DNA from 2 places in the Micromonospora sp. ATLC16 genome. Region 1 is predicted to be linked to the other one. Evidence: riboswitches for the same ligand, from Rfam matches in the RefSeq annotation. Region 1 holds a riboswitch; the other holds the start of a gene.

Region 1 (7,101 bases):
GGCCTGCGCGAGCAACCGAAACCGCGCCGCTTCCCGCTCGGCCGCCTCGATCCGCTCGCCCTCACCGGGCGTGCCGGGCTTGTTCTGGCCGCTCATCCCCGACTCCTCCGCGATCAGAAGCGCCAGCAACTCTCTGCCGCTACCGTCTGACTACGCTAAGCAATCGAGCGTTCGAGTCTGGGGTACGCGGCGTACCCGGTGACGAGGCGTACCTAAAGGTCGGAGGCACCGATTCGACGTGCGAGGTCGACCGCCTCGGCGCGGATCGCCGCCGGTGCTTCGTGGCACAACCGGGTGACCATGTCCTGCGCCGCCGGCGAGTAGCGGACGGTTTCCGGTGACGTCGCCTCGGCTCGCACCAGTAGGTGCAGGGTCGCTTCTCTCGCGCCCTCCAGGTCGGCGGAGCGTGCCAGCTCCACGTAGTGCCGGCCTCGGCGCTCTGTCGACGGGATCGACGCCGGGTCGAGGGCGTGTGCGCGGCGCTGCGCCTCGTCCGGATCTCCGAGGTCCACTGCGCACATGACGGCGTACACGTCGATCAGGGGCCGCGACACGCGGGTCCGTAGGCCAACGAAGCCCTCGGGCAGCGCCCGGTCGACGATTGACCGAGCGGTGTCCCAATCCGACCACGCGCCCTGGTCGCCGGTCCGAGCGCGGGTGAGGGCCGTGCAGAGGTGCAGGTCGGCGAGCATCTCCGCCCATTCGGCACCGCCATCCGCCACGCGTGGTTCGATAAGCCCGCGCGCTTCCCGAAGCCGCTCCAGTGCTTCATCTCCGCGACCCACCGAGCGCAGCAGGTGCGCGGCATACCAACTCGCCTGTGCGATAGCCAGCGGGTAGTCCGCGTCCAGGGCGGCGGTCATCCCGCGATCGACTGTCAACCAGACCAACTCACGGTCGCCGTGCCATGCCAGATATGCCTGAGCGAGATGGTTAGCCTGTGCGAGCAGAGCGAGGCTCGCCCGTCGATCATCACCGGAATGCAGCCGAGCCGCCCGCTGGGTGGCATTTAGCAGGCCGGGCAGGATTTCCCCCGCCGCCGTGCGCTGGTGTCGAGACGTGTGCCAGGTCTGCCATGCGGAGTCAACCGCACCACGGAGATACTCAGTGCTCTCCGGCTCGCCGTCGAGGACAATGTGCCAGGCGGTCAACGCACGACGGACCTCGTGCACTGCGGGATGACTGACCCGGCCATCGAGAGACAGTGCCACGGACGGGCCGAAGAGGTCACCAAGATCCCGAACCCCGAGGTGCGGCGCCAACTGCTGCGCGGCACGCAGGGTCAACGACCGGCGACCGTTCTCGATGAACTTCACAGTGGTCGCTGACAGTCCGCTCAGGTTGGCGAGGCGCTCGCGGGATAGCCCCGCTGCTCGACGTAGCCGCTCGACACGCTGGCCCGGCCTGGGGTGCTCTTGACTGGTCACGACCGACACCTCATTCGATGGGGTACATCGTGTACCTCACGGTACGCGCAGCTCCCGGCGATAGGAAGAGTCAGGAGTCGATCACCAGCTCACAGCACCTGGGACAGGAAACGGCGTAGCCGGGAGTGCTGCGGCGACTCGAAGACGGCCTGCGGCTCGCCGGCCTCCAGCACCACCCCGGCGTCCATGAAGGCGACGGTGTCGGCGACCTGGCGGGCGAAGCCCATCTCGTGGGTGACGACCACCATGGTCATGCCCTGTCCGGACAGCTCCGCCATCAGCGCCAGCACCCCCTTCACCAGTTCCGGGTCCAGCGCCGAGGTGGCCTCGTCGAAGAGCATCACCTGCGGCCGCATGGCCAGTGCCCGGGCGATGGCCACCCGCTGCTGCTGCCCGCCGGACAGCTGCGCCGGCCGGGCGTCGGCCTTCGCGGCCAGGCCGACCCGGTCGAGTTCGGCCCGGGCCCGGGCCACCGCCTCGTCCTCGCCGAGCTTGCCGATGCGGCGCAACGGCAGGGTGATGTTGCGCAGCACGCTCATGTGCGGGAAGAGGTTGAACTGCTGGAACACCATGCCGATCCGCTGCCGCAGGGCGTCCGGGTCGTCGCGCAGCACACTGCGCTCGTCCAGCAGCACGTCACCCCGGTCCGGTTCGAGCAGCCGGTTGACGGTGCGCAGCAGGGTGGACTTGCCCGACCCGGACGGACCGATGACGCACGCGGTGCCGCCGCGTGCCACGTCCAGGTCCACCCCGCGCAGCACCCGGTGACTGCCGAAGGCCAGGTGGACGTCGCGCAGGCTCAGACTGACCGAGGTGTTCATCGTTGGTTGCCTCCGGCGGCGCCGGGCAGCGCCAGGTCCAGGTCGTCGGGGTCGTCGGTCGGTCCGGTCGTCGGCCGGCCGTGTCGCAGCCGCCGGTCGATCCAGTTGACCGCGTGGGTCAGCGGCACGGTCAGTGCGAGGTAGAACAGCCCGGCCAGCAGCAGCGCCGACTGGTTTCCGGTGTTGGCGGCGTAGTCCTGCCCGATCCGGAACAGCTCGCGCTGGCTGGCCAGCAGGCCGAGGAAGTAGACCAGGCTGGAGTCCTTGATCAGGGCGATGAGTTGGTTGACCCAGGCCGGCAGGATCCGCCGGATGCCCTGCGGGATGACCACCCTGCGCATCGCCTCGCGCCAGGAGAAGCCCAACGCGCGGGCCGCCTCCAACTGGGTGGCCTCCACCGACTGGATGCCCGAGCGGAAGATCTCCCCGAGGTACGCCGAGGCGATGAGCGACAGCGCCAGGATCCCCAGCGGGTACGGGTTGGGCCCCCACAGCTGCATGCCCAGCGGGGCCAGCCCCACGCCGATCAGCAGGATCGTCGCCGCCGCCGGCAGGCCCCGGAACACGTCGGTGTACACCCGAGCCGGCCACCGCAGCCAGCGGGTGCGCGAGATGCCCGCCACCGCCAGCACGATGCCCAGCGCCGAGCCGAGCAGGGCGGCGCTGACCGCCAGGATCAGCGTGTTCGGCAACCCGACGGTGAGCATCTCGGGTAGCGCCTCGCGCATCGACTCCCAGTCGAAGAACGTCTCCCACAGGGTGCGCAACGGATCCACGGTCAACCTCCGTCCTGCTCGCTCGTCGTCCTAGCTCAGGAAGCGGCCGACGCCGACGGCGCCGCCGACGGTGCGGTCACCGCACCGCTGCCCGGGGTGAAGTCGGCCGGGATCGGCCGGCCCGGGTAGTACTGCTCCTGAAGGCGGGTCCAGGTGCCGTCGGCGATCACTTCGTCGAGCGCCTTGTTCAGCGCCTCGCGCAGCGCGTCGTTGCCCTTGGCGAAGGCGTACGCGGTCGGGGCCGGGCTGAGTTCCTTCGCCGCCACCGCGATCGTGCCGCCGCTGTCCGCCGCGGTCTTCTCCCCGATCTCGGCGGGGGCGATCCACGCGTCCGCGGTACCGGCCTTGAGCTGGTTGATCGCGCCGTTGTAGTCGGGTACCCGGACCGGGTCCAGCCCCTTGTTCGTGGCGTAGTCGTCCTGGACGGTGCCCTGCACGACCACCACCCGCTTGCCGGGCAACTCGTCGAAGCTGCGCAACGTCGATCCGGCGGGCACGTCGAGCCCGAAGTAGCCGAAGTCGTACCCGTTGCCGAAGTCCACGGTCTTCTTGCGCGCCTCGGTGATGGTGATCGAGGAACTGCCGACGTCGAACTTGCGGTTGCCGACCTGGGCGAGCAACGCCGAGAAGTCGGTGCCCACGAACTCGACCCTCAGGCCGAGTTTGTCGGCGGCGGCAACCAGCAGGTCATTGTCGAAGCCGGTGAACTCGCCGTCCTTCAGGTACACGTTCGGCGGGGCGTCGGTCAGTGTGCCGGCGCGCAGCACGCCCGGCTGCGACAGGCCGTACGGGTTGTCGGCCGCGCTGCCGGCGGAGTCCGAGCCGCAGGCGGTCAGGGTGGCGGCGCCGAGGATCGCGGCGGCGCCGACGGCGGCGGCCCGGGTAAGGGCAGGAAGGAATCGCACAGGTGTCTCCTGGTTGAGCTGCGGCGGGCACGGACGTGCCGCACCGACGGTCCGCCGCTGGGCGGACCGCTGGGATGAAATCGGTGGCAGAGCGGGAAAGGAGCCGGTAAGCGGTTGGTGACCGGTGGCGCCGCGGTCAGCTACACGCGGCGCTACACACCCGCATCATGTCGACGTGCCGACGCCGGGTCAGGCCCGGGCGGGCCACAGGTCGATCGGGGTACGACATGGTGCTCCTCAAGGTCGTGATGACCTGGGAACCCAGGCCACGCTTGCACCGGAGAACGCTCCGGCGCCTGGTCCTCACCCGGGGCACCCCTGCGCGGAGGAGGGTTGCCGGCCAGCGAGCCGGGGCTTGACGCTGGCACTCATGACCTGCGCCGACGCTACCAGCCCCCGCCCACCCACCGTCCACCCCTTATGACCCCCCTCACGCCGCCCCCTCACCCCGACCCCCCGCACGCCGAGCCAAGTTGACCATGAGGTTGGCGGCATATTTGATCTCCGCCGCTGCCGCTAACCTCATGATCAACGCGGGCGGGGTTGGCGCGTACGACGGTTGGGGGTGTTGCCGGGGAAGTGCGTGATCCTCTACGGTCTGGTCAGCGGTGGGCGGTGCGGTCCGCATCCGAGAAGCCACCGCCGGTGATCCGTCACGTGGGCCGGGAGGGTGGAACTCTCAGGTCCGATGCGCGTGGCGGGTCGGGCCGGCGGTCGAACCCCCAACCGTGCGGTGGCGCGTCGAGGCGCCGGGCCGGCGGTGGACGGGGCGCGGACATCCACCCGGGAGCACCCGTGTATCTCACCCCCCACGAGCAGGACCGCCTGCTCGTCCACGTGGCGGCCGATGTCGCCCGGCGGCGCCGCGAGCGCGGCCTGCGCCTCAACTATCCGGAAGCCGTCGCGGTGATCACCGCCTTCCTGCTCGAAGGGGCGCGCGACGGTCAGTCCGTCGTCGACCTGATGGCCGCCGGACGCACCGTGCTCGGCCGCGACGACGTCCAGGACGGCATCCCCGAGCTGCTGAGGGAGGTGCAGGTGGAGGCGACGTTCCCGGACGGCACCAAGCTGGTGACGGTGCACCACCCGATCCCGTGATCCCCGGGGAGATCCTGCCGGCCGACGGACCGGTGGAGATCAACGCCGGGCGCCCGGTGACCACGCTGCTGGTGGTCAACACCGGTGACCGGCCGGTGCAGGTCGGCTCGCACTACCACTTCGCCGAGGCCAACCCGGCGCTGGACTTCGACCGGGACGCCGCCTGGGGGCAGCGCCTCGCCGTACCGGCCGGCACCTCGGTGCGGTTCGAGCCAGGAGTCAGCCGCCGCGTCGACCTGGTGCCGCTGGGCGGCGCGCGGATCGTGCCGGGCCTGCGCGGCGAGTGCGCCGGCGCACTCGACGAAGGACGGAGCGCATGAGCAGCGTCGAACGAGATCGCTACGTCGCCCTGTACGGTCCGACCACCGGTGACCGGATCAGGCTGGCCGACACGAATCTGCTGATCGAGATCGAGCACGATCACTGTATCGGTGGTGACGAGGCGGTCTTCGGCGGCGGCAAGGTGATCCGGGAGTCGATGGGCCAGTCCCGGGCCACCCGCGCCGAGGGCGCCCTGGACACCGTCATCACCGGCGCGGTCGTTCTCGACCACTGGGGGGTGGTGAAAGCCGACGTCGGGCTGCGCGACGGGCGGATCGTCGCGCTGGGCCGGGCCGGCAACCCGGACACCATGGATGGTGTCCATCCGGACCTGGTCATCGGCCCCGCCACCGAGGTGATCGCCGGCAACGGTCGGATCCTCACCGCCGGGGCGGTCGACACCCACGTGCACCTCATCTGCCCGCAACTGGTCGCCGAGGCCCTCGCCAGCGGGGTCACCACCCTGGTCGGCGGCGGCACCGGACCGGCCGAGGGCACCCGGGCCACCACCGTGACCCCGAACGCCTGGCACCTCGCCCGGATGCACGAGGCCCTCGACACGTTCCCGGTCAACGTGCTGCTGCTCGGCAAGGGCAACACCGTCTCGGCGGAGGCGCTGTGGGAGCAGTTGCGGGCCGGGGCCGGCGGGTTCAAGCTGCACGAGGACTGGGGCACCACCCCGGCGGCGATCGACGCCTGCCTGCGTGTCGCCGACGCCACCGGCGTGCAGGTCTCCATCCACACCGACACGCTCAACGAGGCCGGGTTCGTGGCCGACACCCTGCGCGCGATCGGCGGTCGGGCGATCCACTCGTACCACACCGAGGGGGCCGGTGGCGGGCACGCGCCGGACATCATCACCGTCGCCGGTGAGCCGAACGTGCTGCCGTCGTCGACCAACCCGACCCGCCCGTACACCCGCAACACCCTTGCCGAGCACCTCGACATGCTGATGGTCTGCCACCATCTCAACCCGGCGGTGCCGGAGGACCTGGCGTTCGCCGAGAGCCGCATCCGGCCGTCCACGATGGCGGCCGAGGACCTGCTGCACGACCTCGGGGCGATCTCCATCATCGGCTCCGACTCGCAGGCGATGGGCCGGATCGGCGAGATCGTGCTGCGGACCTGGCAGAGCGCACACGTGATGAAGGCGCGGGTGGGCGCCCTGCCCGGCGACGGCGCCGCCGACAACCATCGGGCCCGCCGGTACGTCGCGAAATACACCATCTGCGCGGCCATGGCCAACGGCCTCGACCACGAGATCGGGTCGGTGGAGCCGGGTAAGCTCGCCGACCTGGTGCTGTGGGAGCCGGCGTTCTTCGGCGTACGACCGCACCTGGTCATCAAGGGCGGCATGATCGCGTACGCGCAGATGGGTGACGCGAACGCCTCGATCCCCACGCCGCAACCGATGCTGCCCCGGCCGATGTTCGGCGCGTACGGCGGCGCGGCCGCCGCCACCAGCCTGGCGTTCGTCGCGCCTGCGGCGTTGGAGGCCGGGCTGCGGCTGGACGTGCGGCGCCGGGTGGTGCCGGTGGCCGACGTACGCTCACGCGGCAAGGCGGACCTGCCGGAGAACAGCGCCCTGCCGCGCATCGAGGTCGACCCGGACACCTTCACGGTCCGTATCGACGGTGTGGTGGTGGAGCCGGATCCGGTGGCCGAACTGCCCATGGCCCAGCGGTACTTCCTGTTCTGATGGCCACCCCGACGATGCTGCTGCTTCTCGCCGACGGGCGCTTCCCGGCCGGTG
Region 2 (7,101 bases), on a different contig from region 1:
GCGAATTTTCGCTGGCCCGCTCGGACGTTGGTCGGGAGGGACGATCGCACAACGCCTCCGGCGCTGGGTCGTAAAGACTGAAAGTCTACGGCGAAGCGCCCTCCCGCACGGAGCATCTTGCGCCGTCCGTTTGCGGTCGTCAAGTCCTTGGCGGCGTGTTTCGCTCACTCCCTGCGAAATGCCGCTTACTCATCCGTTCGTCGTCAGCTCAGCAGACCCGCGTCGCGAGCGGCCCGCAACGAAGGCTTGATCCGGTGGGTGGGGCCGACCTCACCGGCGACCGCGTCGAGGGTCTTCAGCCCTTCGCCGGTGTTGAACACCACCGTCTCGGCGGTCGGGTCCAGTCGGCCCGATTCGACAAGCTTGCGCAGCACCGCCACGGTCACCCCGCCAGCCGTCTCCGCGAAGACCCCGGTGGTACGCGCCAGCAGGCGTACGCCCGCCCGGATCTCGTCGTCGTCGGCGTAGTCCATCCAGCCACCGGTGCGGCGCACCGCCTCCAGGGCGTACAGCCCGGCGGCCGGGTCGCCGATATTCAGTGACTTGGCGATCCCGGTCGGCTTGACCGGAGTGATGGCGTCGGTGTCCGCGTGTAGTGCGGTGGCGATCGGGTTGCAGCCGGCCGACTGCGCCCCGAAGACCTTCCAGCCACCGGCCGGTGCCTCGACCAGGCCGATCTCCACCAGCTCGCTGAACGCCTTGTCAATCTTGGTGAGCAGCTCGCCCGAGGCCATCGGGATGACCACCTGGGCGGGGATCCGCCACCCGAGTTGCTCGGCCACCTCGTAGCCGAGCGTCTTGGACCCCTCCGCGTAGTACGGCCGCACGTTGACGTTGACGAAGGCGGTGTCCTCGAACTCGTCGGTCTCGACCAGTTCGCCGCAGAGGCGGTTCACGTCGTCGTACGACCCGTCGATGGCGACCAGGTCGCCGCCGTAGACGGCGGTCGTGACGACCTTGCCCTGCTCCAGGTCGCTGGGGATGAAGACCACGGAGGGCACACCGACCCGGGCGGCGTGGGCGGCCACGGAGTTGGCCAGGTTGCCGGTGGAGGCGCAGGCGAACCGGGAGAAGCCCAGCGCGCGGGCGGCGGTCAGCGCCACCGACACCACCCGGTCCTTGAAGGAGTGGGTGGGATTGGCGCTGTCGTCCTTGACCCAGAGCGGCGCGGTGATGCCCAACTCGGCGGCGAGCTGGTCGGCGGCCACCAGCGGGGTGAAGCCCGGGTCCAGGGTGACCCGGGTGGTCGGGTCCTGGCCGACGGGCAGCAGAGCGGCGTACCGCCAGAGATTGCGTGGACCGGCCTCGATCTGCTCGCGGGTGACGGTGGCGAGTGCGGCCGGATCGTAGTCGACCTCCAGCGGGCCGAAACACTCGTAACAGGCGTGCTGGGCGGCGAGCGGGTAACGGGCCGAACAGGCCCGGCAGACCAGGGCACGGGCGGGGCTGGCGGCGGTGTCGATGCCGGACGGGGCGAGCGTCGACGTCATGTCGAAGTCCTCTCATCTTTCCCCGCATCGCACCTTGCGGCGGGGACGGAATTGGCACCTGCCCCGCCGGACGCTCAACGGTGAGCGCGCGGGGTGGTTGCCGGGGCGTCGTCGGGCCGTATCCCTCAGCCCCTCTGGATGAGGTATGCAGTTGTGCCGCCGAGTCTAGGCGATCCGGACGCGGCCGTCGCCTGCCAATCCCAGCCTGTGAGCGAATCCTCAGCGGCGCCGTTGCCGTCCCCCCGGCGCCGCTGAGCATCGCCGTCAGGCCGGCACGGACCGCCGCTCGCCCTCGGCCAGGGCGACCGTCGCAGGCCCGCGCCGCCAGAGCGCGTCCACCGCCCAGGTGCCCGGTCCGAGCACCGCCACCAGGAAGAACGCCCAGCAGAACAGGACGGACAGTTCGCCGTTGTTCCGCAGCGGCAGCAGCGCCTCGGGCTGATGGACCACGAAGTACGCGTAGGCCATGGAGCCCGACGCCAGCAGGGCGGCGGGCCGGGTGAACAGGCCGAGGAGCACGAGGGCGCCGCAGACCAACTGGATCATCGCGGCGTACCAGCCCGGCCATTGGCCGAGCGGCACCGCCTCGCCGGTGCCACGGTTGCCGCCGAAGACGCCGAAGACGGACGACATGCCGTGAATGAGAAACAACAACCCGATGACTATGCGGAACAGGGACAGAGCCGGCCCGCCGAACCGGTAAGTGCGCATTGGTACCTCCTACGAGTGGGGTGGTGGTACCAGAATGCGGACTTCATATATAGTTGTCGATGCAATCTCTCTTGTTGGGAACGCTCCCACACTCAGTCTAGCGGCCGAAACTTCCGGCGGCAGCAGCCCGACGTAAACCTTGTGGTCTGCTTACGTGAGTGGCGGGAGCGCCCGCCGCCACGGGCGGGTACGACGATGCTCCGATGCCACGGTCCGCACTCCGGCCTCCGGTGGCCGTCGGCTCGCGCCGAGCGTCGCGGGCAGCGGGCTCAGCTGGTGATGTCCTTACGGGTGAAGCGCCAGAACGCCAGGCCCCAGAACACGGTCGCGTAGCAGATCGCCGAGACCGTGCCCCGCACGATGTCGTCGGTCTGTATGGGCGTGGAGAGCAGTCCCAACCACGCGGTGCTGTAGTGGGTCGGCAGGAACGACCGGATCGCGCCGAGCGCGGTGATCTGGTCCAGGATGCTGGACAGAATCCACAGCAGCACCGCGCCTCCCACCGCGCCCAGCGCCGCGTCGGTGGTCACCGAGAGCAGGAACGCCAGGCCCGCGACCACCAGCAGGACGATGGCCAGGTAGCCGAGCACCGCGAGCAACCGCAGCAGCCCCTCGCCCGGCTCCAACTGAGCGGCCACCGTGCTGCGCAGCGGCGACCAGCCGTAGCGCAGGGTGCCGATGGCCAGTGCCGTGCCGGCGAGCAGGATCAGCGCCAGCGCCGAGTACGCGAGCGCGACCAGCAGCTTCACCGCGAGCAGTCGGGCCCGGGGCACCGGAACCGCCAACAGGTAGCGCAGGCTTCCCCAGCTCGCCTCGCTCGCCACCGTGTCGCCGCAGAACAGCGCGACCACGACGACCAGCAGGAACGAGGCGGACACGAAGATGGTGAACAGGGTGAAGTTCAGCCCACCTGAGGTGGCGAGATCGATCAGACTGCCGAACTCGCCCCCACCGTTGTCGTCGTCGTTGGTGTCGAACTGGAACGCGATCAGGATGATCAGCGGCAGCAGCACCATGAAGCCGAGCGCCAACTGGGTACGCCGGCGCGACGCCTGCCGGCGGAACTCGGCACCGAACGGCAGCGTCCGGGCGGGCCGGTAACCCGCCGCCGCTCCCGAGGCGGCGACGCCGGTCGTGTCCCGCGTCGGCTCGACAGTCGATCCCGCCATCACCGGTCCCCGCTTCCCCGAGAGTTCTCGCCCACCAGAGCGAGGAAGGCGTCCTCCAGGCGGCGCCGGGGCACCACCCGGTCCACTGCGATCCCGGCCCGGACCAACTCGGCTACCACCTCGCTGCGGGCGGTGCCGTTGGTGTCCACCACCAACTGCCCGTCGGCGTCGTCCAGCACCCGTACGCCACCGAGGCCGTCGAGCACGGTCCGGGCCGCGGTCGGGTCGCTCACCTCGAACAGCACGCTGGGCGAGTCGCCGACGATCTCCTCGACCGGTCCGGAGGCCACGATCCGACCCTTGTTCACCACCACGGCGTGGGTGCAGGTCTGCTCCACCTCGGCGAGCAGGTGACTCGAGACCAGCACCGCGCGCCCATCGGTGGCGTACCGCTGGAGCACCCGCCGCATCTCGGCGATCTGCGGCGGGTCCAGCCCGTCGGTCGGCTCGTCGAGCACCAGCAGTTCCGGCAGACCGAGCATGGCCTGGGCAATGGCGAGGCGCTGCTTCATGCCGTGGCTGTACTTACGCACCGGCCGGTGCACCGAGGAACCCAGCCCGGCGATCTCCAGTGCCTGCTCGAAGTGGGCGTCGCCCTCCGGCCGGCCGGTCGCCCGCCAGTACGCCCTCAGGTTCTCCAGGCCGGACAGGTGCGGCAGGAACCCCGGCCCCTCCACCAGCGCGCCGATCCGCGACAACACCGGCGAGCCGGGCACCAGCCGGTGCCCGAAGACGTAGATCTCCCCCGCGGTCGGCTGCGTCAGCCCCATCAGCACCCGCAGCGTGGTGGTCTTGCCGGCGCCGTTGGGTCCGAGCAGACCGATCACCTGACCGGGGTGCACCTCGAAGTCCACCTCGGAGACCGCGACGAAGCCGTCGGCGTACTCCTTGCGCAGCCGGCGCACGGCCAGCGGGGTGTCCGCGTACTCCGGGTGCACGGAGGTGTCCTGGCGACGGTGCCGGCGGCGCAGCACGGCCACGAGCACGACGAGCCCGACCACGATCGCGGCGAGCAGCCCGACCAGGATCCAGCGCCAGAGCGCCGCCTCGGTGGGAATGGGCTCTCCGTCGACCGAGGGCAGGCTCAGTGGCGCGTCCCCGAGCGCCACCGTGTGCACGTTCGGTTCGATCGGGGTCGTGTACCCCTGGTCGGAGGTGGCCACCACCAGGCGGAGCCGATGGCCCGCCTCGACCCGGTGCACGATCGCCGGGAGGGTGACGGTCACCGGCTGAGCGGCGTCGATCGTGGCCGGCAGGCCGGTCAGCCGCACCGGGGCGATCAGCCCACTGGGCAGGGTGGTGGCGCCCTCCGGGTCGACGACGTAGACCTTGATGAAGAGGACCACCTCGCCGACGGCCGACGCCGCGCGGATCTGCACCGTCGGCGCACCGACGACGTCGACCGCCTCGGCCAGCGGCTCGGACTCGAACCGGGCGTGCTGCCCGGGGATGTCCCCGGCCACCCCACCGAGCAACGAACCCAACGAGCCGGCGAACGGTACCGACGAGATCGCGGCGGGGTTGCCGGCGGGCGGGTTCGCCACCCGCTGCACCGGGCCGGCCAGCGTCACCTCGTGCCGGAACTCCCCGTCGAGCCCCGGGTAGTCGGCCGTGCGGTAGCTGGTGGCGACCAGGCCACGGTCCATGGCGTCGAAGCCGGCGATCCGGGAGAAGGTGAAGGTGTCCCCCGGTGTGTCACCGTCGCCGGCCACGTAGCGGTCGAGCCACTGCGCGGTGAGGAACTTGACCCGGTCGGAGTCGGTCCGCGGTCCGGAGCCGCCGTCGTGGCCGCCGGTGAACCAGGCGACCCGGACCGGGGTGCCGTTCGCGGCGACGCCCCGGGCGTTGGCGTCGGCCTCGGCGAGCGGAAAGAGGGTGTCCGCCGCGCCCTGCACCAGCAGGGTGGGCGCGGTGATCCGGTCCAGCACCCTGGCCGGGCTGGACCGCCGCAGCAGGTCGACGGCGGCCTGGTCGGCCCGACCGCTGGCGGCGATGCGCAGGTACGCGGCGCAGACGTCGGCGGCGAACCGTCCACAGGAGGGATCGGGTAGACCGCCGACGGCCGGTGCGCCGGGTGCGGTGCCGGGCCCCTGGCCCGGTGCGGGGCTGGGCGGCCCGGCACCCGGCGCGCCCTCCGGCGTCTCGGCGCCGGTGCCGGAGATCCCGGCCGGGCCGGAGCCGACGTTTCCGCCGCCGCCGAAGAAGATGCCGGCCCAACCGGACTTGAACACGCCCTCGGTCGGCCCGCCGCCGGTGCTCTCCGGCAGGAAGGCACGGGACAGATCGTTCCAGGTGATCATGGGAACGATCGCGTCGACCCGCTGGTCCTGGGCGGCGAGCAGCAGTGACAGCGCCCCACCGTAGGAGCCGCCGACCACACCCACTCGGGGGTCACCGGTGGCGTCGGTACGGATTTCCGGACGCGCGGCCAGCCAGTCCAACAGCCGCTGCGCGTCACGTACCTCATGGTCCGGACTGTCCAGGTGAATCTTGCCGCCGCTGCGACCGAAGCCGCGCGCGGTCCAGGTCAGAACGGCGTACCCACGGTCGGTCAGGTCCTCGGCGTCAGTGCGGACCGATTCCTTGGTGCCGCCGAAGCCGTGGGCGAGCAGGACCGCCGGCACCTTGCGGCCGGCGGCGGCGTCACGCGGAAGGTACAACGTGGTGTCCAGGTCGACCGGCTCGTTCCCGTCCGGTCCGGACCGGACGGTGAGCATCGCGGACTCGGTACGGAAGCCCGGCCGGTCCGGCCAGACCACCCACACCGCGGCCACCGCCAGCAGGACGACAACCACGGTGGCGGCGACGGCCCGGCGACCGGTGGGCAGGGCACGTCGGATCCGCGCGGCCGAGAACGGCGATCTCATTGGGCACACGGTACGGCCCGAAGCCTGAGTATCGGCTGAGATCCGCCGTACGTCCGTTCTGGTAGCCCGATCGGCATCCGGCGAAGGTCATCCGCACATCGTCCAGTCGGCAAACCTTTGGGATGACTTCGCATCGCGGAAATTCCTGCCCTTCGCTTGAAACGATACCTAACTCCGCCTATCTCCCACATCGACGGCACCCACCGTGAGCACATCGATCGCCGTGAGTCACATCGCTCGAAGTGACGCAAAGCTGACGGTTGCCGACCGACCGATGGCACCAGGCTTCGATTAGTTTCCGGTCCGGCGCACGGGACCGGCTCGTCGACGCCGTCGGACAACCCGCGCCATGCCGGAGGAGACAACCATGACCGTTCCCGCTCCGCGGGTCCGTCGCCGACCCCGGACTCCGGGCCGGCTGTTGCCGCTGCTACTCGCCACCGCGCTGCTGCTGCCGGTGGCGTTCCTCGTCGTACAGGCACACGAGTTCGTCGACAACGACCGCGACGTGGTCGCGCGGGAACGACTCGGCGTCGAGTATCTCCGCGCCCTCGGCCCGGTGACCGACGCGCTGGTCGACGCGCAGAGCGCCGCCGTCACCGGGCGGTCGCTGCGCCGGGACCCGCTCGACCAGGCGGTCGAGCGGGCCGCCACGGTCGACGCGCGCATCGGTGGCGAGTTGAGCACCAGCGAGCGGTGGGCCGGGCTCCGCGCGAAGTTGGAGGCGCTGCCCGAACGTTCACTGACCGACCCGGAGGCCGCCTTCACCGTGTACGGCGAGGTCACCGACCTCCTGCTGGCCCTGCACGGCAAGGTACGGGAGACCTCCGGCCTGATCCGGGACCCCGGGGTCGACGCGTACTT

The links. Region 1 has a riboswitch for S-adenosylmethionine ahead of AC2CHE_RS25820 (ABC transporter substrate-binding protein). Riboswitches for the same ligand answer to the same signal wherever they lie in the genome.
Region 2: another riboswitch for S-adenosylmethionine. It lies ahead of thrC (threonine synthase); the one in region 1 lies ahead of AC2CHE_RS25820 (ABC transporter substrate-binding protein).

What each region holds. Positions count from the first base shown of each region.
Region 1 is NZ_JBXUOW010000113.1:177-7,277, reverse strand. Features, by position in the region: gene AC2CHE_RS25840 (hypothetical protein) at 1-96, opposite strand, end outside; gene AC2CHE_RS25835 (helix-turn-helix domain-containing protein) at 213-1,427, opposite strand; gene AC2CHE_RS25830 (amino acid ABC transporter ATP-binding protein) at 1,517-2,248, opposite strand; gene AC2CHE_RS25825 (amino acid ABC transporter permease) at 2,245-3,024, opposite strand; gene AC2CHE_RS25820 (ABC transporter substrate-binding protein) at 3,060-3,929, opposite strand; SAM riboswitch class IV at 4,193-4,305, opposite strand; gene AC2CHE_RS25815 (urease subunit gamma) at 4,725-5,027, shown strand; gene AC2CHE_RS25810 (urease subunit beta) at 5,024-5,347, shown strand; gene AC2CHE_RS25805 (urease subunit alpha) at 5,344-7,047, shown strand; partial or broken gene AC2CHE_RS25800 (urease accessory protein UreF) at 7,047-7,101, shown strand, end outside.
Region 2 is NZ_JBXUOW010000004.1:69,785-76,885, forward strand. Features, by position in the region: gene thrC (threonine synthase) at 204-1,490, opposite strand; SAM riboswitch class I at 1,500-1,635, opposite strand; gene AC2CHE_RS03130 (DoxX family protein) at 1,755-2,201, opposite strand; gene AC2CHE_RS03135 (ABC transporter permease) at 2,471-3,370, opposite strand; gene AC2CHE_RS03140 (alpha/beta fold hydrolase) at 3,370-6,237, opposite strand; gene AC2CHE_RS03145 (hypothetical protein) at 6,605-7,101, shown strand, end outside.